2 regions of the Streptomyces qaidamensis genome follow, and region 2 is predicted to be linked to the other one. Evidence: riboswitches for the same ligand, from Rfam matches in the RefSeq annotation. Region 2 holds a riboswitch; the other holds the start of a gene.
What was found. Region 2 has a riboswitch for glycine ahead of gcvP (aminomethyl-transferring glycine dehydrogenase). Riboswitches for the same ligand answer to the same signal wherever they lie in the genome.

Region 1: another riboswitch for glycine. It lies ahead of gcvT (glycine cleavage system aminomethyltransferase GcvT); the one in region 2 lies ahead of gcvP (aminomethyl-transferring glycine dehydrogenase).

What each region holds. Positions count from the first base shown of each region.
Region 1 is NZ_CP015098.1:6,268,918-6,279,968, forward strand. It holds gene A4E84_RS27965 (L-serine ammonia-lyase) at 1-905, opposite strand, end outside; gene glyA (serine hydroxymethyltransferase) at 991-2,253, opposite strand; gene gcvH (glycine cleavage system protein GcvH) at 2,268-2,645, opposite strand; gene gcvT (glycine cleavage system aminomethyltransferase GcvT) at 2,748-3,884, opposite strand; glycine riboswitch at 3,960-4,080, opposite strand; glycine riboswitch at 4,081-4,180, opposite strand; gene A4E84_RS27985 (AAA family ATPase) at 4,402-5,067, shown strand; gene A4E84_RS27990 (enhanced serine sensitivity protein SseB) at 5,170-5,958, shown strand; gene A4E84_RS27995 (enhanced serine sensitivity protein SseB C-terminal domain-containing protein) at 6,097-6,897, shown strand; gene A4E84_RS28000 (ABC transporter permease) at 7,242-8,240, shown strand; gene A4E84_RS28005 (ABC transporter substrate-binding protein) at 8,281-10,014, shown strand; gene A4E84_RS28010 (ABC transporter permease) at 10,106-11,051, shown strand, end outside.
Region 2 is NZ_CP015098.1:1,561,984-1,573,034, reverse strand. It holds gene A4E84_RS06780 (DUF881 domain-containing protein) at 1-55, shown strand, start outside; gene A4E84_RS40425 (FHA domain-containing protein) at 117-1,070, shown strand; gene ftsR (transcriptional regulator FtsR) at 1,124-1,861, shown strand; gene A4E84_RS06765 (bifunctional nuclease family protein) at 1,946-2,419, shown strand; gene A4E84_RS06760 (MerR family transcriptional regulator) at 2,715-3,398, shown strand; gene A4E84_RS06755 (DNA polymerase IV) at 3,533-4,987, shown strand; gene A4E84_RS06750 (PRC-barrel domain-containing protein) at 4,906-5,280, opposite strand; glycine riboswitch at 5,394-5,489, shown strand; gene gcvP (aminomethyl-transferring glycine dehydrogenase) at 5,665-8,550, shown strand; partial or broken gene A4E84_RS06740 (TOBE domain-containing protein) at 8,616-9,034, opposite strand; gene A4E84_RS06735 (TOBE domain-containing protein) at 9,111-9,506, opposite strand; gene A4E84_RS06730 (DUF1707 SHOCT-like domain-containing protein) at 9,669-10,226, shown strand; gene A4E84_RS06725 (APC family permease) at 10,228-11,051, opposite strand, start outside.

The DNA.
Region 1 (11,051 bases), 4.7 Mb from region 2:
ATGTAGTAGTGCAAAACCGCCGGGATGATGCCGGCCGCGCCGTTCGTGGGGGCGGTGACGACCCGGCCGCCGGCGGCGTTCTCCTCGTTGACCGCCATGGCGTAGAGGGTGATCCACTCCATGGCGAGGGCCAGCGGGTCGCCCTCGGAGCGCAGCTTGCGCGCGGTGTTCGCGGCCCGGCGGCGCACCTTGAGACCGCCCGGCAGGATGCCTTCCTGGGACAGTCCGCGCGCCACGCAGTCCCGCATCACCTGCCAGATCTCCAGCAGGCCTTCGCGGATCTCCTCCTCGGTGCGCCAGGCCCGCTCGTTCTCCAGCATCAGCGCGGAGATCGACAGGCCCGTCTCCTCGGTCAGGCGCAGCAGCTCGTCGCCGGTGCGGAAGGGGTACTTCAGCACGGTGTCGTCGAGTTTGATGCGGTCCGCCCCGACCGCGTCCTCGTCGACCACGAAACCGCCGCCGACCGAGTAGTACGTCTTCGTCAGCAGCTCCGCCCCGGAGGCGTCGTACGCCCGGAGCGTCATGCCGTTCGCGTGGTACGGCAGGGTCTTGCGGCGGTGCAGGACCATGTCGTCGTCGAAGGAGAACGCGATCTCGTGCTCGCTGAGCAGGTTGAGCCGGCCGCCGGTCCTGATCGCCTCCACCCGGTCGTCGGCGCTCGTGACGTCCACCGTGCGGGGCGAGTCGCCCTCCAGGCCGAGCAGCACCGCCTTGGGCGTGCCGTGGCCGTGGCCGGTCGCGCCGAGCGAGCCGTACAGCTCCGCGCGGACCGAGGCGACGGACCGCAGGAGATCCTCGTTGCGCAGCCGCCGGACGAACAGGCCGGCCGCCCGCATCGGGCCGACGGTGTGGGAGCTGGACGGGCCGATGCCGATCGAGAACAGGTCGAAGACCGAGATGGCCACGGGGAACTCCTGACTACGGGGTGGTGCAGAGGGGGCGGGTGCCGCGACCGCTTGTGGCGGGCGCGGCACCCGAAAGGTTTCTTCGTTACTTGTTCAGACCCGGGTACAGCGGGTGCTTGTCGGCCAGGGCCTTCACCCGGGCCTTGAGGGCCTGCGCGTCGTACGTCGGCTTCAGCGCCTCGGCGATGACGTCCGCGACCTCCGCGAAGTCCTCGGTGCCGAAGCCCCGGGTCGCCAGGGCCGGTGTGCCGATCCGCAGACCGGACGTCACCATCGGCGGACGCGGGTCGTTCGGGATCGCGTTCCGGTTGACGGTGATGCCCACCTCGTGGAGGCGGTCCTCGGCCTGCTGGCCGTCCAGCTCCGAGTGGCGCAGGTCGACCAGGACCAGGTGCACGTCCGTGCCGCCGGACAGGACGTCCACGCCCACGGCCCGGACGTCGTCCTTCACCAGACGCTCGGCCAGGATGCGGGCACCGTCCAGCGTACGGCGCTGGCGCTCCTTGAAGTCCTCCGAGGCGGCGACCTTGAAGGCGACCGCCTTGGCGGCGATCACGTGCTCCAGCGGGCCGCCCTGCTGACCGGGGAAGACAGCGGAGTTGATCTTCTTGGCCAGGTCGGCCGTGGAGAGGATCACACCGCCGCGCGGGCCGCCGAGGGTCTTGTGGGTCGTGGTGGTGACCACGTGCGCGTGCGGCACCGGGTTCGGGTGCAGCCCGGCCGCCACGAGCCCCGCGAAGTGGGCCATGTCGACCATCAGGTACGCGCCGACCTCGTCCGCGATCCGGCGGAACTCCGCGAAGTCCAGCTGCCGCGGGTACGCCGACCAGCCGGCGACGATCAGCTTCGGCCGGGACTCCTTCGCCAGCCGCTCGACCTCGGCCATGTCGACCCGGCCGTCCTCGCCCACGTGGTAGGCGACGACGTCGTAGAGCTTGCCGGAGAAGTTGATCTTCATGCCGTGGGTCAGGTGCCCGCCGTGCGCGAGGTTCAGGCCCATGATGGTGTCGCCCGGCTTGAGCAGCGCGAACATCGCGGCCGCGTTGGCCTGGGCGCCCGAGTGCGGCTGGACGTTGGCGTGCTCGGCGCCGAACAGCTCCTTGATGCGGTCGATCGCGATCTGCTCGACCACGTCGACGTGCTCGCAGCCGCCGTAGTAGCGGCGGCCCGGGTAGCCCTCGGCGTACTTGTTGGTGAGGACCGAGCCCTGCGCCTCCATGACCGCGACCGGCGCGAAGTTCTCCGAGGCGATCATCTCGAGCGTGGACTGCTGACGGTGCAGCTCGGCGTCGACCGCGGCGGCGACCGCGGGGTCGAGCTCGTGCAGGGGTGTGTTCAGGACGGACATACGGCTACGACTCCTCAGCCCGCGGAGAACGCGGTGTACTCGTCGGCGGAGAGCAGGTCGGCCGGCTCGTCCGTGATCCGCACCTTGAACAGCCAGCCGCCCTCGAAGGGGGCCGAGTTCACCAGCGACGGGTCGTTCACGACGTCCTCGTTGACCTCGGTGACCTCACCGGAGACGGGGGAGTACAGGTCGGACACCGACTTGGTCGACTCCAGCTCGCCGCAGGTCTCGCCGGCGGACACCGAGTCACCGACCTCGGGAAGCTGGACGAACACGACATCGCCGAGCGCGTTGGCCGCGTGCTCCGTGATGCCGACCGTCGAGACGCCGTCCTCGGCGGCCGACAGCCACTCGTGCTCCTTGCTGTAGCGCAGCTCATTGGGGTTGCTCATGGCCTGGATTCTCCTGTACGCGCGGGAGTGCTGTGGAAGGGGGACTACTGGTGAGCTGGGACGACGGGCTCGGGGGCGCTGTCGCGGCCCTCCGGCCAGTGTCTACTTCTGACGCCTGTAGAACGGCAGCGCCACGACCTCGTACGGCTCGTGACTGCCCCGGATGTCCACGCCCACGCCGGCCGAGCCGGGCGCGGCGTGTGCGGCGTCGACGTACGCCATCGCGATCGGCTTGCCGAGAGTGGGGGAGGGGGCGCCGGAGGTGACCTCGCCGACCACCTCGCCGCCGGCGACGACCGCGTACCCGGCGCGCGGCACCCGGCGGCCCTCGGCGACGAGCCCGACCAGCACGCGCGGCGGGTTCTGCTCGGCGCGGGCGGCGGCTTCGCGCAGGGCCTCGCGCCCCACGAAGTCGCCCTCCTTCTCGAACTTCACCACCCGGCCCAGCCCGGCGTCGAAGGGCGTGAGGGAGGTCGACAGCTCGTGCCCGTACAGCGGCATGCCCGCCTCCAGGCGCAGCGTGTCGCGGCAGGACAGCCCGCAGGGGACCAGGCCGACGCCCTCGCCGGCCTTGGTCAGGGCCTGCCACAACTCGACCGCGTGCTCGGGCTTCACGAACAGCTCGAAGCCGTCCTCGCCGGTGTAACCGGTCCGGGCGATCAGGGCCGGGACGCCGGCGACCGTGCCGGGCAGCCCGGCGTAGTACTTCAGGCCGTCGAGGTCGGCGTCGGTCAGGGACTTCAGGATCCCGGGCGACTGCGGCCCCTGGACGGCCAGCAGCGCGTAGGCGTCCCGGTCGTCCCGCACCTCGGCGTCGAATCCGGCGGCGCGCTCGGTCAGCGCGTCCAGGACGACCTGGGCGTTGGAGGCGTTGGCGACGACCATGTATTCGGAAGAAGCGGCCTCGGTCTCGCCGAGGCGGTAGACGATCAGGTCGTCCAGGATGCCGCCGTCGGCCCGGCAGATCATGGTGTAGCGGGCGCGGCCCGGCTTCACACCGCCGATGTTGCCCACCAGGGCGAAGTCGAGGAGGGCGCCGGCCTGCGGGCCGGTGACGGTGATCTCGCCCATGTGGGAGAGGTCGAAGAGGCCGGCCTTCGTGCGCACGGCGATGTGCTCGTCGCGCTCGGAGCCGTAGCGCAGGGGCATGTCCCAGCCGGCGAAGTCGGTCATCGTCGCGCCGAGCGAACGATGCAGGGCATCGAGCGCGGTGTGACGGAGTTCTCCTGTACTGCTCACGGGCGGTCGTCTCCAAGGGGCGATGGGGGCACCTCCCACGCGAGCGGAGCCGAGCGTGGGGGAGGGCGAGGGCGTTCCTCCCCATCTGTCATCGGAACCTGAGAGGTTCGCCATGACCGCACGGGTCCATGGCTTGCACCTTGGGTGGAGCCGCGTCCCCGTCCAGGACAGGGGGCGACCCGCTTTTCAGATGTGCCTCGCCCGCGCGGTAACGGGGCCTGAGAGATTCAAGGGAGGGACTTGCTCCTTCGGCGCCCCAGCGTTTGCGGTGCTGGGGACTCTCCCGCGCGGATTCGAACGGCCGGTATGCAGTTGGCGCGCACATCATTGCACGCATCCTTCCGGCGCGGCAGGGGGACCTTTCCCAGGAGTGCACGAGTCCCGCCCGCCGGACACGGCGACCTGTAGCAGCCCTGTTGCAGGACGAGAACGTAAATGAGAGGCCTGCGGCATTACCTTCTCTTTACACTCGGCGGGGATGGGACTCCGTACCTGGCCCCAGGGGAGGACAATCACGGTGAACAGGACCACCGCGTACGCGACGACGGGCATCGCGCTGCCCGAGCAGCCGGCCACTCCGGCCCGGGCGGTCCGCGCCCCGGCGCCGGTGCCGGTCGTCCGTGATCTGCGCGACCGCGCCGGCCGCAGCCCGCACGCGCTGCTCTTCGGCCCCCGCGACCTCGTCGTGGTCACGGGCCTGCCCGGCAGCGGCAAGTCCACGCTGATGCGGCGCAGCGTGCCGGGCCGGCGCATCGACTCCCAGGACACCCGTGACCGCTGGGCCCGCCGCATGCCGCGCGCCCTGCCGTACGCGCTCTACCGCCCGCTCGTCCGCCTCGCCCACTACGCCGGGCTGCGCCGCGCCCTGCGCACCGGCGAGGGCGTCGTCGTGCACGACTGCGGCACCCAGGCCTGGGTCCGCCGCTGGCTCGCCCGCGAGGCCCGCCGCCGGGGCGGCACGCTCCACCTGCTCCTGCTCGACGTCACCCCCGAGCAGGCCCTGGCCGGCCAGCGCGACCGGGGCCGCGGCGTCTCGCGCTACGCGTTCCTGCGCCACCGCGCGGCCAGTACCCGACTCCTGCGCGCGGTCGAACGCGGCGCCCTCCCCTCCGGCTGCGGCTCGGCCGTCCTCGCCGACCGCGACGCGGCGAACACGCTCCAGAGAATCGGCTTCACGGGCTGAGCCGCCTTCGCCGTCCACAGGCCGGCCACGGTCATGCCCAGCGACATGCGTCAGCCGTTAGCCTTTGAGCCACAGCAGTGGTTCCAGGCAGGCGGTAGGCAGATGGACATCCCGGCGGGCTTCTCCGCGGACTTCCCGGCGCAGACGCAGACCCACCCGCACGGCGGTTGGCCCGGCAACGAGCTGGAGGAGGTGCTCTCGGCCTCCCTCGGCGCCGGACCCGCGGCCGGCGGGCGGATCGTCGAGGTGCTCGGCCGGAGCTTCGTGTGGATTCCGCTGCCCAGCGGCGGCGGCCCGCACAGCGGCCCCCTCGACCTGCCCGGCATCGAGATGGACGGCCAGGCGTTCGTGCCGGTGTTCAGCTCCGAGGAGCAGTTCCGGCAGGTCGTCGGCTCCCACATGTCGTACACCATCGCGCCCGCCGTGGAGTTCGCCCGCGGCCTGCCCCCGCACGCCGGCATCGCCGTCAACCCGGGTGGCGTGGTCGGTATCCCGCTCCCGCCGCCCGCGGTGGCCGAGCTGTGCCGGGCCGGCCGGACCCCGCTGGACGGCCCGGCGAGCGGCGGCCGGGTCCGCCTCTTCGAGCCGGACTGGCAGGAGGACCCGGTGGACTTCCTCGCCGCCGCCTCCGCGGAGTTCGAGGCGACCGGAGTCGTCGCCTCGGCCCGCCGCTGCCTCGCGGCCATCGAAACCGCCGACCCGGTGATGTTCGTCGGCGTCGAACTCTCCCAGTGGGAAGGTGACCTGCGCGCCCTCCCCCTGGACGCCCTCACCCGTGCCGTCAGCGCCGTCCCGGCCCCCTGGCCGGTCAACCTCGTCCTCCTGGACGTGGCCGAGGACCCGGTGGGCGCCTGGATGCGGGACCGGGTCCGGCCCTTCTACCAGCGGTAGGGCAGCCCGCTCAGGGGCGCGAGGAACGGCGCGATCAACCACACACGACCCGCACCCGCCCGACGGCGTCAAACCCCGGGCTCCCCTGCGGGCTTAAGCTAGGGCACCGTCGAGGCGTTGTACGAAGGGGCGGTAAAGGTGAGCGCGAGCGGCACGGCCGCGGCCGGACAGGTCGAGCACATGCTGCGCCAGGTCACGCCCGGGCGTTACGACGCCTACGAGGCTCTCCTGCGCGCGCTCGCGACCCCGCACACCGGCCAGATCTGGATGCTCCTGTGGCACGGCCAGGCCGGCTCCCCGGACGCCCAGTACGGAAACATGGACGTCGACGGCTTTGGCTACGCCCCCTGCGTGACCTCCGCCCAGGAGCTCTCCGCCAGTGGCTGGAACCGCTCCTACGAGGTGGTCGACGGCGTCGACGTCGCCCGTGCGCTCTACCCCGACCACTACGGCCTCTGGCTCAACCCGCACGCCCCCGGCGGCGGCGTCGGCATCCCCTGGCTCGACCTGCGCCGAATCGCCACCGGCCTGGACCGCCAGCCCGCTGGCCCCCTGCGGCTGTCCGAACCCGCCATCGAGATCCCGCAGTTCTACGCCCTGCTCGCGCAGAACGCCCATCGCACCCCGGCGGTCCGCTCGCTGCGCCGCGCCTGGGTGCAGCCCGCGCTCGGGGCGCCGTACCTCGCCATCGGACTGGATGTGTACGACACTTCGCCGCCGGCCGTGGACTCCGTGCGCGCGATGATGCAGCAGTCCCTCGGCGCCGTGCCGGACGGGCTCCCCGTGTCGACCGTCGCCATGTCCGACGAGCACGACCCGGTCGCCATGTGGCTGCGCGCGACGGCGCGACCCTTCTACGACCGCGAGGCCCACGCCACCGCACCCGTCCAGGCCCCGGCCTCCGGCTACGGATACCCGCCGGCCCAAGGCCGGTACTGACCGGCCGGAAGCCACCCTCCGCGGCCTCTCCCGCACCACCCTCCGAACGTGACGGTCATTCAGCTCTGCGCGCGTAGATCGGGGCAGGTTGATCGCCTATGTCCTAAAATGCCCTTGTCCTCGCGCGTCCGACCCGTGTTACCCGCTGTCCGGATAACGGAACTCCCCAGACAGCATCACGTTTACGCATCCTTTCACCGCCAAGTCTGGCAACTGATCGCCAAAGCGTTGAAGACTCCCGGCAAGACACGGGCCGGGTCGGTCTCGTGTACGAGACAAACAAAACCGCTACAGCGGCAGCCAGGGGCTCGGCGATCGCCGGCCCGAGAGGGGTCAATCGCACCGTGACCGCACCGATCGAGACCACCGGGGCGGAAGCCGGAGCACAGCCCGAGGCCGTGCTCTCCGGGGTCAAGAAGAGCCAGATCGAAGGGCGTTCGCTCAGCCAGATCGCCTGGATGCGCTTCAAGCGGGACAAGGTGGCGATGGCGGGAGGCGTCGTCGTCATCCTGCTCGTGCTGATGGCGGTGTTCTCCAAGCCGATCCAGTGGATCTTCAACCTCGATCCCAACGAGTTCAACCAGGACCTCATCGACCCCGCGTTGCTCGCGCCCAAGGGCGGCTGGGGAGGCATGAGTTGGGACCACCCGCTCGGCGTGGACCCTCAGTACGGCCGGGACATGCTCGCCCGCATCATCGACGGCTCCTGGGTCTCCCTGCTGGTCGCGGGCGGCGCCACGCTGCTGTCCGTGTGCATCGGCACCGTGCTCGGTGTCGTCGCCGGCTACTACGGCGGCTGGATCGACAGCGTCATCAGCAGGCTGATGGACACCTTCCTGGCCTTCCCCCTGCTGCTGTTCGCCATCTCGATCTCCGCCTCCGTGCAGGACGGGTTCTTCGGCCTCGAAGGCCTGCCGCTGCGCATCTGCGTGCTGATCTTCGTGATCGGCTTCTTCAGCTGGCCGTACATCGGCCGCATCGTGCGCGCCCAGACGATGACCCTGCGCAAGCGGGAGTTCATCGAGGCGGCCACGAGCCTCGGGGCGCGCGGCCCGTACGTCCTGTTCCGGGAGCTCCTCCCGAACCTCGTCGCACCGATCCTCGTCTACGCGACGCTGATCATCCCGACGAACATCCTGTTCGAGGCCGCGCTGAGCTTCCTCGGCGTCGGTATCGCTCCGCCGCAGGCTTCCTGGGGCGGCATGCTCAGCAACGCTGTGGATCTCTACACGGCTGATCCGCAGTACATGTTCGTGCCCGGACTGGCGATCTTCATCACCGTCCTGGCCTTCAACCTGCTGGGTGACGGGCTGCGTGACGCCCTCGACCCTCGCAGCAAGTGATCCATCGAATGAGGGGGCTTCCTCAGTGAAGACGAGAAGGGTGACCGCCGGCGTTGCGTCGGTCCTGGCACTGTCGCTCGGTGCTGCCGCGTGCGGCGGCGGAGGCGACGACAACGACGGGGGAGGCAACGGCAAGAAGGACGCCGCGCTGAACTCGATCGTCAACGCGTCGGACAAGAAGGGAGGAACGGTCACGTACGAGCACTCGGACGTGCCGGACTCCCTCGACCCCGGCAACACGTACTACGGCTGGGTCCAGAACTTCTCCCGGCTCTACGGCAGGACGCTCACCACGTTCAAGCCGGCCGCGGGCAAGGAAGGCCTGGAGGTCGTGCCGGACCTCGCCGAGGGACTCGGCAAGTCCAGCCCGGACGCCAAGACCTGGACGTACAAGCTGCGTGCGGGTGTGAAGTTCCAGGACGGCACCCCGGTGACGTCCAAGGACGTGAAGTACGCCATCGAGCGCTCCAACTTCGCGCCCGAGGCGCTGTCCAACGGCCCGACCTACTTCAAGGCGTACCTTGAGGGCGGCGACAAGTACAAGGGCCCGTACAAGGACAAGTCCGCCGAGGGCATCAAGTCCATCGAGACGCCGGACGACCGGACGATCGTCTTCAAGCTGAAGCAGCCGTTCGCCGACTTCGACTACCTGGCGACGTTCTCGCAGACGGCCCCCGTGCCGAAGGCGAAGGACACCGGCGCGAAGTACGTGCAGGCCATCCAGTCCTCCGGCCCGTACCAGTTCCAGTCCTACGAGGAGGGCCGCGGCGCCACCCTCGTGCGCAACCCGCAGTGGGACGCCAAGACCGACCCGGTCCGCAAGGCCCTGCCGGACAAGATCACGGTCAAGTTCAAGGTCAACCCGGTCACGGTCGACAACAACCTGATCTCCGACAAGATCACGGCTGACGCGGCCGGCACGGGTGTGCAGCCGCAGACCCAGCCGAAGGTGCTGCGCGGCAAGCTCGCGAACCAGACCGACAGCTCCTACGCGGGCGCCACGCAGTACATCGCGCTCAACGTGAACGTGAAGCCGTTCGACAACGCCGACTGCCGCAAGGCCGTGCAGTGGGGCCTCGACAAGCAGTCGGTGCTCGACGCCATGGGCGGTTCCCCGAAGGGCGACGTGGCGACCACGCTGCTGCCGCCGTCGGTGAACGGCTACACCAAGTTCGACACCTACGCGACCGACGGTCACAAGGGTGACGTCGCCAAGGCCAAGGCGGCGCTGAAGGCGTGCGGCAAGCCGAACGGCTTCAACACCGTCCTGACCGCCCGCTCCGACCGCCCCGCCGAGATCGCCGCGGCGACCGCCACCCAGGCGTCGCTGAAGAAGATCGGCATCAACGTCGAGATCAAGCAGTTCCCCTCCGGCAAGTACTTCTCCAACTTCGCCGGTGTCCCGAGCTACGTCCACGACAACAAGCTCGGCATGCTCTCGATGGCGTGGGGCGCCGACTGGCCGACCGGCTACGGCTTCCTCGACCAGATCATCAACGGTGCGGCCATCAAGCCCTCGGGCGGCAACAACCTGATGGAGCTGGACGACCCGAAGATCAACAAGGCCCTGACGGACGCGATCGCCAACACCGACGACGCGGCCCGCACCAAGGCCTGGGGTGACATCGACAAGATGGTCCTCGACAACGCCTCGGTCGTCCCGCTGGTCTACCGCAAGAACCTGCTGCTCCGGCCGGCGTCCGCGAACAACGTCACGGTCACGCAGGCCTACCTCGGCATGTACGACTACCTGCTGATGAGCTCCTCGAAGTAATTCAGCAGGCCGGATCCTTTCGAAAGGCAGGTGAAGGCACCGGGTGGCCGCGGCGGACGATCCCGCCGCGGCCACCCGGGGCCGTACAGCTGTGGCTGCGTACATCCTCCGACGCGTCATGGGCGCGGTGCTGTTGCTGCTGGTGGTCAGCGCAGTCACCTTCGCCATCTTCTTCCTGGTCCCCCGCCTCGGGGGCCAGACGGCCGACCAGTTGGCCACCCAGTACGTGGGCAAGGACGCGAACCCCGAGTCCGTCGCCGCGATCAAGCAGAACCTTGGGCTTGATCTGCCCGTCTACGAGCAGTACTGGAACTTCGTCAAGGGCATCGTGGCGGGCGCGGACTACCGGTTCGGTCCCGACGCGACGCACTGCAGCGCACCCTGCTTCGGGTACTCCTTCAAGAACCACGTCGAGGTGTGGCCCCAGCTCCTGGAGCGGATCCCCGTCTCCTTGTCGCTGGCCGTCGGTGCCGCGGTGATCTGGGTGGTCTTCGGTGTCATGACCGGTGTCATCTCGGCGCTGCGCAAGGGCAAGCCGATCGACCGCACCGCCATGTTCATCGCCCTCGCCGGCGTCTCGCTCCCGATCTTCTTCACCGGCCAGATCCTGCTCGCGCTCTTCGTCTACGAGATCCCCATCTGGGACAGCGTCGACTACGTCCCGTTCACCGAGAACCCCGCGGAATGGGCCTGGCACCTGGTGCTGCCCTGGATCAGCCTCGCCTTCCTCTTCTCCGCGCTCTACGCCCGGCTCACCCGGGCGGGCATGCTGGAGACGATGAGCGAGGACTACATCAGAACGGCCCGGGCCAAGGGCCTGAAGGAGACCACGGTCGTGGCCAAGCACGGCCTGCGCTCCGCGCTCACCCCGATCGTCACGATCTTCGGCATGGACTTCGGCATCCTCATCGGCTCCGCGGTGCTCACGGAGACCGTCTTCTCGCTCCAGGGCATCGGTGCCTACGCCATCCAGTCCATCCAGACGAACGACCTGCCGATCATCATGGGCGTGACGATGGTCGCCGCGTTCTTCATCG
Region 2 (11,051 bases):
GGACGCCTTGCGAGCAGCGAAGCGGCCTGACTACGCTCGGTCGTCCTCGCAGTGAACCGGGGGTGCATGGGCGGCGTCGGGCGAGGGCATGAGGTTGCGGGGGGTCGGCGCACCGAATGGGCGGTGCGTGGTGGAAACTGTCTGGTGCAGACGGACGTTGTCAGGATGTCCGGGTCGGCCAGAGTGTTCAGTCAGGGTTCGTCCTGCCCCACGGGCGGGTCTGTTTCGGTCAAGGGGAATCGCCCGTGAAGTTGTTTGCGAAGTTGTTCGGCAAGAGCGCGCGAGAGGGCAGCGACAATGCGACCGCCCGCCATCGCGCACAGCCTGACGCGGAGGGCCAGCGGCCGCTGTTCCGGGACCAGGTCGGCGGCCCGGGCGGCGATGTTTCCGGTGGTCAGGGCGCGCCGTCGGTTGACCCTGCGCAGCCCGGCGGCATAGGTTTCGGGCAACCGTCAACCTCAAGTGCGGGTGGAGGGTTTTCCGACCCGTATGCGTCCAACGCCCCCGGTGGGCAGCCGCGGCAGGAGGATCCGATGTCGGCCCTGGTGTGTACGAGGTGCGGTAACCGCAACGCGGAGAACAGCCGTTTCTGCTCCAACTGCGGTGCGCCGCTGCGGGCGGGGGCGACGCCGGAGCGTCCGTCCGAGACGACCTCCACGATCTCCATCTCCGGTCTCGAGGCCTACGACAGCGAGACCACCGGCCAGACGCCGATGCCGACCCTGTCCCCGGAGGCTCAGGCCGCCGTCGAGGCACTGCCCCTGGGTTCGGCGCTCCTGGTGGTGCGCCGCGGCCCGAATTCGGGCAGCCGCTTCCTGCTGGACGGCGATCTGACCACGGCGGGCCGGCATCCGCAGAGCGACATCTTCCTGGACGACGTGACGGTGTCCCGACGCCACGTGGAGTTCCGCCGCGGTCAGGACGGTTCGTTCACGGTGGCCGACGTGGGCAGCCTGAACGGCACGTACGTGAACCGCGAGCGGATCGACCAGGTCGCTCTGAACAACGGCGACGAGGTGCAGATCGGCAAGTACCGGCTGGTCTTCTACGCTAGCCAGCGGGGCTACTGACCGGGCTCCGTCCCGGCAGACCCCAGCGAGGGTCCATCCGTCAGGGAAGGTCCATGCTGCAAAAACCGAGCGGCGGTGCCGGGCACGGCGCCGCCGCCACGGACAGTGGGCTGATGAGCATCGGCGCGGTGCTGAACGCGCTGCGCGACGAGTTCCCCGAAGTGACCATCTCCAAGATCCGCTTCCTGGAGTCGGAAGGGCTCATCGAGCCGCAGCGGACCCCGTCGGGGTACCGCAAGTTCAGCGCCCATGACGTCGAGCGCCTCGGTCACGTCCTGAGGATGCAGCGGGATCACTATCTGCCCCTGAAGGTGATCCGGGAGCACCTGTCGGCCATGGAGCGCGGTGAGGCCGTACCGCTGCCGGCCGTGGGCCGTCAGCGGGACGGAGAATCCGCTGCCGAGCCGCCCGAGGGGCCCACAGCGGCCAGGATCGGGCGTGAGGAGCTGCTCTCCGCCGCGGGTGTCGACGAGCAGGAGCTCAAGGAGTGGGAGTCCTACGGTCTCCTCACCCCACTGGAGGACGGGGCCTATGACGCCGAGGCGGTCACCGTCGCCCTCCTCGTCATCGAGCTCGGACGGTTCGGGATCGAGCCGCGGCACCTGCGGGCCATGAAGGCAGCCGCGGACCGTGAGGCCGGGCTCGTGGACCAGGTGGTGGCCCCGTTGAGGCGGCACCGCAACCCGCAGACCAGGGCTCATGCCGAGGCCCGCACCAAGGAGCTGGCGGGGCTCACGGTGAAGCTGCACGCCGCGCTGGTGCGGACGGCCCTCGGCGTGCGGCTGCCCTGAGGAGGTCGCGCGCAGGGAGCCGGATCAGGCGCCCGATACCGGCCCGACTACCCAAACGTCCCGAGCACGGCCTAGGGTTGCTGTGTGAACGAGCTCGATGTCGTAGGTGTCCGGGTCGAAATGCCCTCCAACCAACCGATCGTGCTGCTGCGTGAAGTGGGAGGCGACCGTTACCTCCCCATCTGGATCGGGCCGGGGGAGGCGACCGCGATCGCCTTCGCCCAGCAGGGCATGGCTCCCGCGCGGCCGCTGACTCACGACCTGTTCAAGGACGTGCTGGAAGCCGTCGGCCAGGAGCTCACGGAAGTGCGCATCACGGACCTGCGTGAGGGCGTCTTCTACGCGGAGCTGGTCTTCGCGAGCGGCGTCGAGGTGAGCGCCCGCCCGTCCGACGCCATAGCACTCGCGCTGCGCACCGGGACGCCGATCTACGGCAGTGACACGGTGCTCGACGACGCCGGCATCGCGATTCCGGACGAGCAGGAGGACGAGGTGGAGAAGTTCCGCGAGTTCCTCGACCAGATCTCCCCGGAGGACTTCGGCAGCAGCAGCCAGTGAGTGCCTCGGCAGGGGCAGCGGCCTGAGAAGGCGTGTGGGCGGCCCGGCGGACGACGTGGTCCGTGGTAGGGCCGCCCGCCGTATGTGTGACGGGTCAAAATGCCCGCATGTGCCGGTGGCGAGTGAGAGCGTCACACGGCTCGCGCCGGACACATTCGGCTAGCCTTTCCCCGCGGTGGGGCACGGGAAACCACTCTCAGGGTGATTATCACTCGGCGTGGCGAGTGTGGCGATCGTTGACGCACCCCTGGTGACTGCCTACCGTCGAGAAGGCAGGTCAAGGACGGAGGTCGGCGTGAGAAGCAGCGGCGACGGTACGGCTGGGGGCGGCCCCGAGCGCAGTCTCAGGGCGAGCGGTCCGTACCCTCCCCCCGGCTCCCGGCCCCTCCCGGGCGGGGGATGCCCCCAGCCCGGAGGCGCGGCCGAGCACGCTCCGCAGCGACCGACAGCGGTGCCGAGCAGCGGAGGGACGACGTCCATGGCGTCCGAGCAGATCGGCTATCGCGGCCCCACGGCCTGTGCGGCCGCCGGTATCACCTACCGGCAGTTGGACTACTGGGCCCGCACGGGGCTCGTCGAGCCGAGTGTGCGGCCCGCCTACGGGTCCGGGACGCAGCGGCTGTACAGCTTCCGGGACGTGGTCGTCCTGAAGATCGTCAAGCGGTTCCTCGACACCGGGGTGTCGCTGCAGAACATCCGTACGGCCGTCCACCACCTCCGGGAACGCGGTTTCAGTGATCTGGAGCGCATGACGCTGATGAGCGACGGCGCGACGGTCTACGAGTGCACCTCGCCCGACGAGGTCCATGCCCTGCTCCAAGGTGGCCAGGGTGTGTTCGGGATCGCCGTGGGTGTGGTGTGGCGGGACGTCGAGAGCGCGCTGTCTCAGCTGCACGGCGAGCGGATCGACACCGGCGAGACCCTGGTCGGCCCCAATCCTGCGGACGAGCTGGCGCGTCGGCGGAACCGGGCCGTCTGAGCCCTCCGGCAGCGCAGGACCGCACGCGAACGCAGGAGGCGGGACGTTTCCGCACCGGAGCGTAAGCGGTTTCCCGTGGGGCGTGCAGGGCGGTCGCGCGGGGCGTTGTCAGTGGCATGGGGCAGCATCGGAGTGTGAGAACCGCGCCCACGATCCTGCATCTCGACATGGATGCCTTCTTCGCCTCGGTGGAGCAGGCGTCCAAGCCGAGTCTGCGCGGTAAGGCCGTGGTGGTGGGAGGGCTCGGGCCCCGGGGCGTTGTGGCGACCGCGTCGTACGAGGCGCGGGTCTTCGGGGTGCATTCGGCGATGCCCATGGGGCAGGCCCGGCGGCTCGCGCCGAACGCCGCGTATCTCGTTCCGCGCTTCGATTTCTACCGGTCGATCAGCGAGCGGGTGATGGAGCTGCTGCGGGCGCTGTCGCCGCTGGTGGAGCCGCTGAGCCTGGACGAGGCGTTCGTGGACCTGGAGGCCGGCGACGTGGCCTGGGACGAGCGGTCGGCGCGGCTGGCCGGGGTGAAGCTGCGCGCGGACATACGCGCCGTCACGGGGCTCACCGGGTCGGTGGGCCTCGCCGCCTCCAAGATGCTCGCGAAGATCGCCTCGGAGGAGGCCAAGCCCGACGGGCTGGTGGTGATCGAGCCGGGGACGGAGCGGGCCATGCTCGGGCCGATGTCGGTGCGGACGCTGCCGGGGGTGGGGCCGGCCACGGGTGACCATCTGAGGCGGGCCGGGATCACCACGGTCGAGGAGATCGTCGAGGCGGGCGAGGACGAACTGGTCCGGCTGCTGGGGAAGGCGCACGGGCACGGGCTGTACGCCATGGCGCTGGCGCGCGACGACAGGCCCGTCGTGGCGGAGCGCGAGGCGAAGTCGGTGTCGGTCGAGGACACCTACGACGTCGACATCCACGACCGGATGCGGGTCGGGCTGGAGGTGCAGCGGCTCGCCGAGCGGTGCGTGCGGCGGCTGCGCGGGGCAGGGCTGTCCGGGCGGACGATCGTGCTGAAGGTGCGGCGGTACGACTTCTCGACGCTCACCCGCTCCGAGACGCTGCGCGGGCCCACGGACGATCCCGCAGTGATCCGCGAGGCGGCGGCCAGACTGCTGGACTCGGTCGACACGACCGGCGGGGTGCGGCTCCTCGGGGTGGGCGTCAGCGGGCTCGCCGACTACACCCAGGAGGACCTGTTCGCGCAGGCGGCGGGGGAGCGGGCGGTCGCGGAGGGCCCGGCCGAGGAGCACGCCGTGGCGCCGGCCGAGGTGCAGCCGTCGCTCGCCGAGCGGCGGTGGCCCGCCGGCCACGACGTGCGGCACACCGAGTTCGGGCACGGATGGGTGCAGGGCAGCGGTCTGGGGCGGGTCACCGTACGGTTCGAGACGCCCTCCTCGGCGCCTGGGCGCGTGCGGACCTTCCGGGTCGACGACCCGGATCTGCAGGCGGCGGATCCGCTGCCGTTGGTGTTACGAGGGCCCGAAGGAGGAAGCGAAGCACCCGGGGCGGGGGCTCAGGCCGTCTCGTCGGTGCCCGCCAGCTTGCCGAAGTCGTGGTCCGGCAGCGGGGGCGGGGCGGCGACGTCGAGACCGTAGTGGTGGTAGAGCTGCAGCTCCTGGTCCGGGGAGAGGTGGCGGCCCACCCCGAAGTCGGGGGCGTCCTTGATCAGGGCGCGTTCGAAGGGCACGTGCAGGGCGCCCTCGATCAGTTCACTGGGCTCCAGAGGGACGAAAGCGTCCCTGCTGAACAGGCCGGTCCGTATGGCCGCCCACTCCGGCTCGCCGGTGGCGTCGTCGAGGTAGACCTCGTCGATGGTGCCGATCCTGGTCCCGTTGCGGTCGAACGCCTTGCGGCCGATCAGGTTGCGCGGATCGATATCGGTTCGCACGGGCCCTCCACATGGTCGCACCTCATCCGTAAACACTACAAAACGGTACAAGTGGGGATGCGGCCACTCGAAGGTTCGTGCGTTGACCTCGCTGGTACGCTGGCAGCGGCTGTTGACCCCGTGCGGGAGAGTCCTCCGGACACCATCGGAGGCGCCGAAGGAGCAAATCCTCCCCGGAATCTCTCAGGCTCACGTACCGCACGGACGAGGTCACTCTGGAAAGCAGGGCGGGTGTCGACGGCTTCCGCTCTCACCGACGGTGAAAGCCGGAGGCCTTCGGGCGATCCGGTGAAGCTCTCAGGTTGAGATGACAGAGGGGGAGGCCGTCCGGGTACCCGTGCCGTGGTGCCCCTCGCAGGTCGTGTCGACCAGGAGGCCTCCGTAATGACCGCCCACCGCATTCCGCTCTCCGAGCTCGAAGAGGCAGTCCCCTTCGAGCAGCGCCACATCGGCCCCGACCACGAGGCCTGCGCCAAGATGCTCGCGCACGTCGGCTACGGCTCGCTGGACGAGCTCACGGCCGCCGCGGTCCCGGCCGTGATCAAGAGTGCCGAGGCGCTGGATCTTCCCGGCGCCCGCAGCGAGGCCGAGGTGATCGCCGAGCTGCGCTCCCTCGCCGACCGCAACGAGGTCCTCGGCTCCATGATCGGCCTCGGCTACTACGGCACGTTCACGCCGCCCGTCATCATGCGCAACGTCATGGAGAACCCGTCCTGGTACACGGCCTACACGCCGTACCAGCCGGAGATCTCGCAGGGCCGGCTCGAGGCGCTGCTCAACTTCCAGACGATGGTCGCCGAGCTGACCGGACTGCCGACCTCCGGTGCCTCCCTGCTCGACGAGGGCACCGCGGCCGCCGAGGCCATGGCGCTGTCGCGGCGGCTGGGCAAGAACAAGAAGGGCCTGTTCCTGATCGACGCGGACACGCTTCCGCAGACCATCGCCGTGATCCGGACCCGCGCCGAACCGACCGGAGTCGAGGTCGTCGTCGCCGACCTCAGCGAGGGCATCCCCGCCGAGATCGCCGAGCGCGAGATCAACGGCGTACTGATCCAGTACCCCGGCGCCTCCGGTGCCGTGCGGGACATCAAGCCGGTCATCGACGGGGCGCACGAACTCGGGGCGCTCGTCACCGTCGCCGCCGACCTGCTGGCGCTGACCCTGCTGAAGTCGCCCGGCGAGCTCGGGGCGGACATCGCCGTCGGGACGACGCAGCGCTTCGGCGTGCCCATGGGCTTCGGCGGACCGCACGCCGGATACATGGCGGTCCAGGACAAGATGGCGCGCAGCCTGCCCGGGCGGCTCGTCGGCGTGTCCGTGGACGCCGACGGGAACAAGGCCTACCGGCTGGCGTTGCAGACGCGTGAGCAGCACATCCGCCGTGAGAAGGCGACCAGCAACATCTGCACCGCGCAGGTGCTGCTCGCCGTCATGGCCGGCATGTACGCCGTCTACCACGGTCCGGAGGGCCTGAAGGGCATCGCGCGGCGCACCCACCGGTACGCCACCGTCCTCGCCGCCGGGCTCGCGCACGGCGGGGTCGAGGTCGTGCACGGCTCCTACTTCGACACCCTGACCGTGCGCGTCGAGGGCCGGGCCGCCGAGGCCGTGGCCGCAGCCCGTGACAACGGGGTCAACCTGCGCCTCGTCGACGCCGATCACGTCTCGATCGCCTGCGACGAGACCACGACGCGGGCCCAGGTGCGTGCCGTGTGGGCCGCCTTCGGGGTCGAGGGCGTCATCGAGGCGCTGGACGCGGCCACGGACGAAAGCCTCCCGGACACCCTGCTGCGGACCGACGACTACCTGACGCACCCCGTCTTCCACCAGCACCGCTCCGAGACCGCCATGCTGCGCTACCTGCGCAGGTTGGCCGACCGCGACTACGCGCTCGACCGGGGCATGATCCCGCTGGGCTCCTGCACCATGAAGCTCAACGCGACGACCGAGATGGAGCCGGTCACCTGGCCCGAGTTCGGGCAGCTGCACCCCTTCGCGCCCGCCGAGCAGGCCGGGGGCTACCTCACCCTCATCCACGAGCTGGAGGACCGGCTCGCCGAGGTCACCGGCTACGACAAGGTGTCCCTCCAGCCGAACGCCGGGTCCCAGGGCGAGCTGGCCGGACTGCTCGCCGTCCGCGGGTACCACCGGGCCAACGGGGACGAGCAGCGCACCGTGTGCCTGATCCCGTCGTCCGCGCACGGCACCAACGCCGCCAGCGCGGTGATGGCGGGCATGAAGGTCGTCGTCGTGAAGACCGCCGGGGACGGCGAGATCGACGTGGAGGACCTGCGGGCGAAGATCGAGCAGTACCGCGGCGAACTGGCCGTGCTGATGATCACCTACCCGTCCACCCACGGTGTGTTCGAGGAGCACGTGGCCGACATCTGTGCTCAGGTGCACGAGGCGGGCGGCCAGGTCTACGTCGACGGGGCCAACCTCAACGCGCTCGTCGGGCTCGCCAAGCCGGGGCACTTCGGCGGCGACGTCTCGCACCTGAACCTGCACAAGACCTTCTGCATCCCGCACGGCGGCGGCGGTCCCGGCGTCGGCCCGGTCGCGGTGCGCGAGCACCTCGCGCCCTACCTGCCGAACCACCCGCTGCAGCCCGAGGCCGGCCCGGAGACGGGCGTCGGCCCCATCTCGGCGGCTCCCTGGGGCTCGGCCGGCATCCTGCCCATCTCGTGGGCGTACGTCAGGCTCATGGGCGGTGAGGGGCTGAAGCGGGCCACGCAGGTGGCCGTGCTCAGCGCCAACTACATCGCCAAGCGGCTGGAGCCGCACTACCCGGTGCTCTACACCGGTCCCGGCGGGCTCGTCGCCCACGAGTGCATCATCGACCTGCGGCCGCTGACCAAGGCGACCGGCGTGAGCGTCGACGACATCGCCAAGCGGCTGATCGACTACGGCTTCCACGCGCCGACCATGTCGTTCCCGGTGGCCGGGACGCTGATGATCGAGCCGACCGAGTCGGAGGACCTGGCCGAGCTGGACCGCTTCTGCGAGGCGATGATCGCCATCCGCGCGGAGATCGAGAAGGTCGGCTCCGGAGAGTGGCCCGCGGACGACAACCCGCTGCGCGGCGCCCCGCACACCGCCGGCGCGCTCGCCGGGGAGTGGGAGCACGCCTACAGCCGTGAGGAGGCCGTCTTCCCGGCCGGGATGTCGACCGCCGACAAGTACTGGCCGCCGGTGCGCCGCATCGACCAGGCCTACGGCGACCGGAACCTGGTGTGCTCCTGCCCGCCGCTGGACGCGTACGAGGACTGATCGGCCGACCGGTCACAGGGGAGGGGCTCCGCGGTGCGGGGCCCCTCTCGCCGTCTCCCGGCGCGTCACGGGATGGCGAGTGACACCTCGGTCGCCTTGATCAGGGCGACGACGGGGCGCCGGGGGACAGGGCCAGGTCGTCCGCCGCGTCCCTGGTGATCGCGGCGGTCAGTTCGCCGCCCTCGACCGTGACGCGGACCGGCGCCATCGCGTCGTCCGCCGCGATGTCCGTGACCGTCCCGGGGAGCTGATTGCGGATCGACAGGCCCTCGATCGGCGCGGTGGCGAGGCAGACCTCCGTCGACTTCGTCAGGGCGTGCACGGCGGCGCCCGGGGAGAGACGGAGTTCTTCCGCGGCCTCGCGGGTGATCGCCGCGGTGAGGTCCTGGCCGCCGGTGAGGCGGACCCTGACCGTCGGCATGGCCCCGCCAGGAGTGACGGCGGTGACGGCGCCGGGGAGCTGGTTGCGGATGCTCAGGCCCATGGGTGCACGGTAGCCCGATGGCGGCGTTCGCCCTGGCAGGCGTGCGTGTGCGTCGCCTCCGCTTCCCCTCGGGGGCTCAGACGCGGTCGATGTGGACGTTCGTCGACTTCACGCGGGCCGTCGCCTCCATGCCGACCTCCAGGCCCAGCTCCTCCACCGCCTCGCGGGTGAGCAGCGAGACCAGCCGGTGCGGGCCGGCCTGGATCTCGACCTGGGCGGCTACGTCGCCGAGTTTGATCGCGGTGACGATGCCCGGGAACGCGTTGCGGGCCGAGGTGTACGGCGTGTCCTCCTCGGCGGAGCCGGACCGGGCCAGTTCGACCGAGAACGCGGCCAGGTCCCGCCCGTCGATGAGCCGACGCCCGGTCTCGTCGCGGTGGGTCGTGATGCGGCCCGCGTCCGCCCAGCGGCGGGCGGTGTCCGGGCTCACGCCGAGCAGCCGTGCTGCCTGGCCGATCGTGTAGGACTGCATGCCGGTCACGATAGGCGCGGGGGAAGGGAACGACGGATGCGGGGTTGGCCGTTGGGTATAACGCGATATAGCGTTAGTCGCGACTGGTGGCCGGGTGCATGCCCGGGGGATCGGGGTGGAGTGATGGCGGCGGAGGTCGTGCGGACCGGTGGATCGCCTGAGGTGAGGGCGTCGCACGCGGACCGGGACCGGACGGTGGATGTGCTGCGCGTCGCCGCGGGCGACGGCCGGCTCACCCTGGAAGAGCTCGACGAGCGGCTGGAGGCCGCGTTGTCCGCCCGGACGATGGGCGAGCTCGCCGTGCTGACGGAGGACCTGCCCGTGCCCGTCGGCGGCACGCCCGCCGGGGTCGATGGCGTGGTCCGGATCCGCCAGGAGGGGGCCTCGACCCGGCGGGGCGACGGCTGGGTGGTGCCGCGGCGGCTGGAGATCCGTTCGGCGTGGGGCGAGGTGACGCTCGACTTCACCGACGCGGTGATCACACACGACACCCTGGACATCGACCTGGACCTGCGCGCCGGCGCCCTGAGACTGCTGACCAGGCCGGGTGTCGTCGTGGACACCGACGGCCTGGTGATGAACCACTCGGCGCTCAAGGCGCGTCGGCCGGCCGACGCCCCCGTCCTGCTGCGGGTACGGATCACCGGCGAGGTCACCTACGGACAGCTCACGGTGCGCTCGCCGCGCAGGGGCTTCGGCAGGAGGAGTGCGACGGCCTGACTCAGCCCACGTGCACCCTCGGCCGCCGCCTGCGGTCCGGCTCCGCCTCGCGCAGCACCTCGCGGGTCACGGGGGCTACCTCGCCCTGGCCGAACAGGAAGAAGCGCAGGAAGTTGGCGAAGGGCCCGCCCTCGGTCCACTCGAAGTAGATGTGCGGGGTGCAGTCCGTCGAGTCGCGGACGTGCAGCAGCAGCGCGGCCAGGGCGTTGGGGATGGACGACGACTCCAGGGTGAGCACGCGGTAACGGCCGTGCAGCACCTCCCCGCATACGGTCAGGCCCGCCTCGAACTCGGACGGGTCGGTGACCGTCACCTCGACGAAGACGAAGTCCTCCTGGCCGGGTACGTCGTTGTCCTGCCGGATCTGCTCGATCTTGTCGCGGTACTCGGCGATGTCACGCCGGTCCGGCTCGTTGGCGATGAACCGCATCCGGCGGCTGGCCATGTCCCGGACGAAACGTTCCGCCATGTCGTCCAGCGTCACGCTGGTCACGCGGAGCTCGAACGCCCGGGCCAGCCGTGACAGCAGGGAGACCAGGATGATGCCGGCGATGAAGCAGGCGCCGATCTTCACGCCGTCCGGGCGTTCGATCACGTTGAGCACGGTCGTGTACAGGAACACGGCGGAGATCACCGCGAAGGCGACCGTCCAGTTCCGCTGCCGGGCCTTGCGGGCGGCGATGGTCACCGCTATCGCGGCGGAGCTGATGAGGACCAGCACGCCGGTGGCGTAGGCGCCGCCCTGGGCATTGACGTCGGCGTCGAAGATCCAGGTGACCAGGAAGGCGATCAGCGTGAAGACGATGACCATGGGCCGCACGGCGC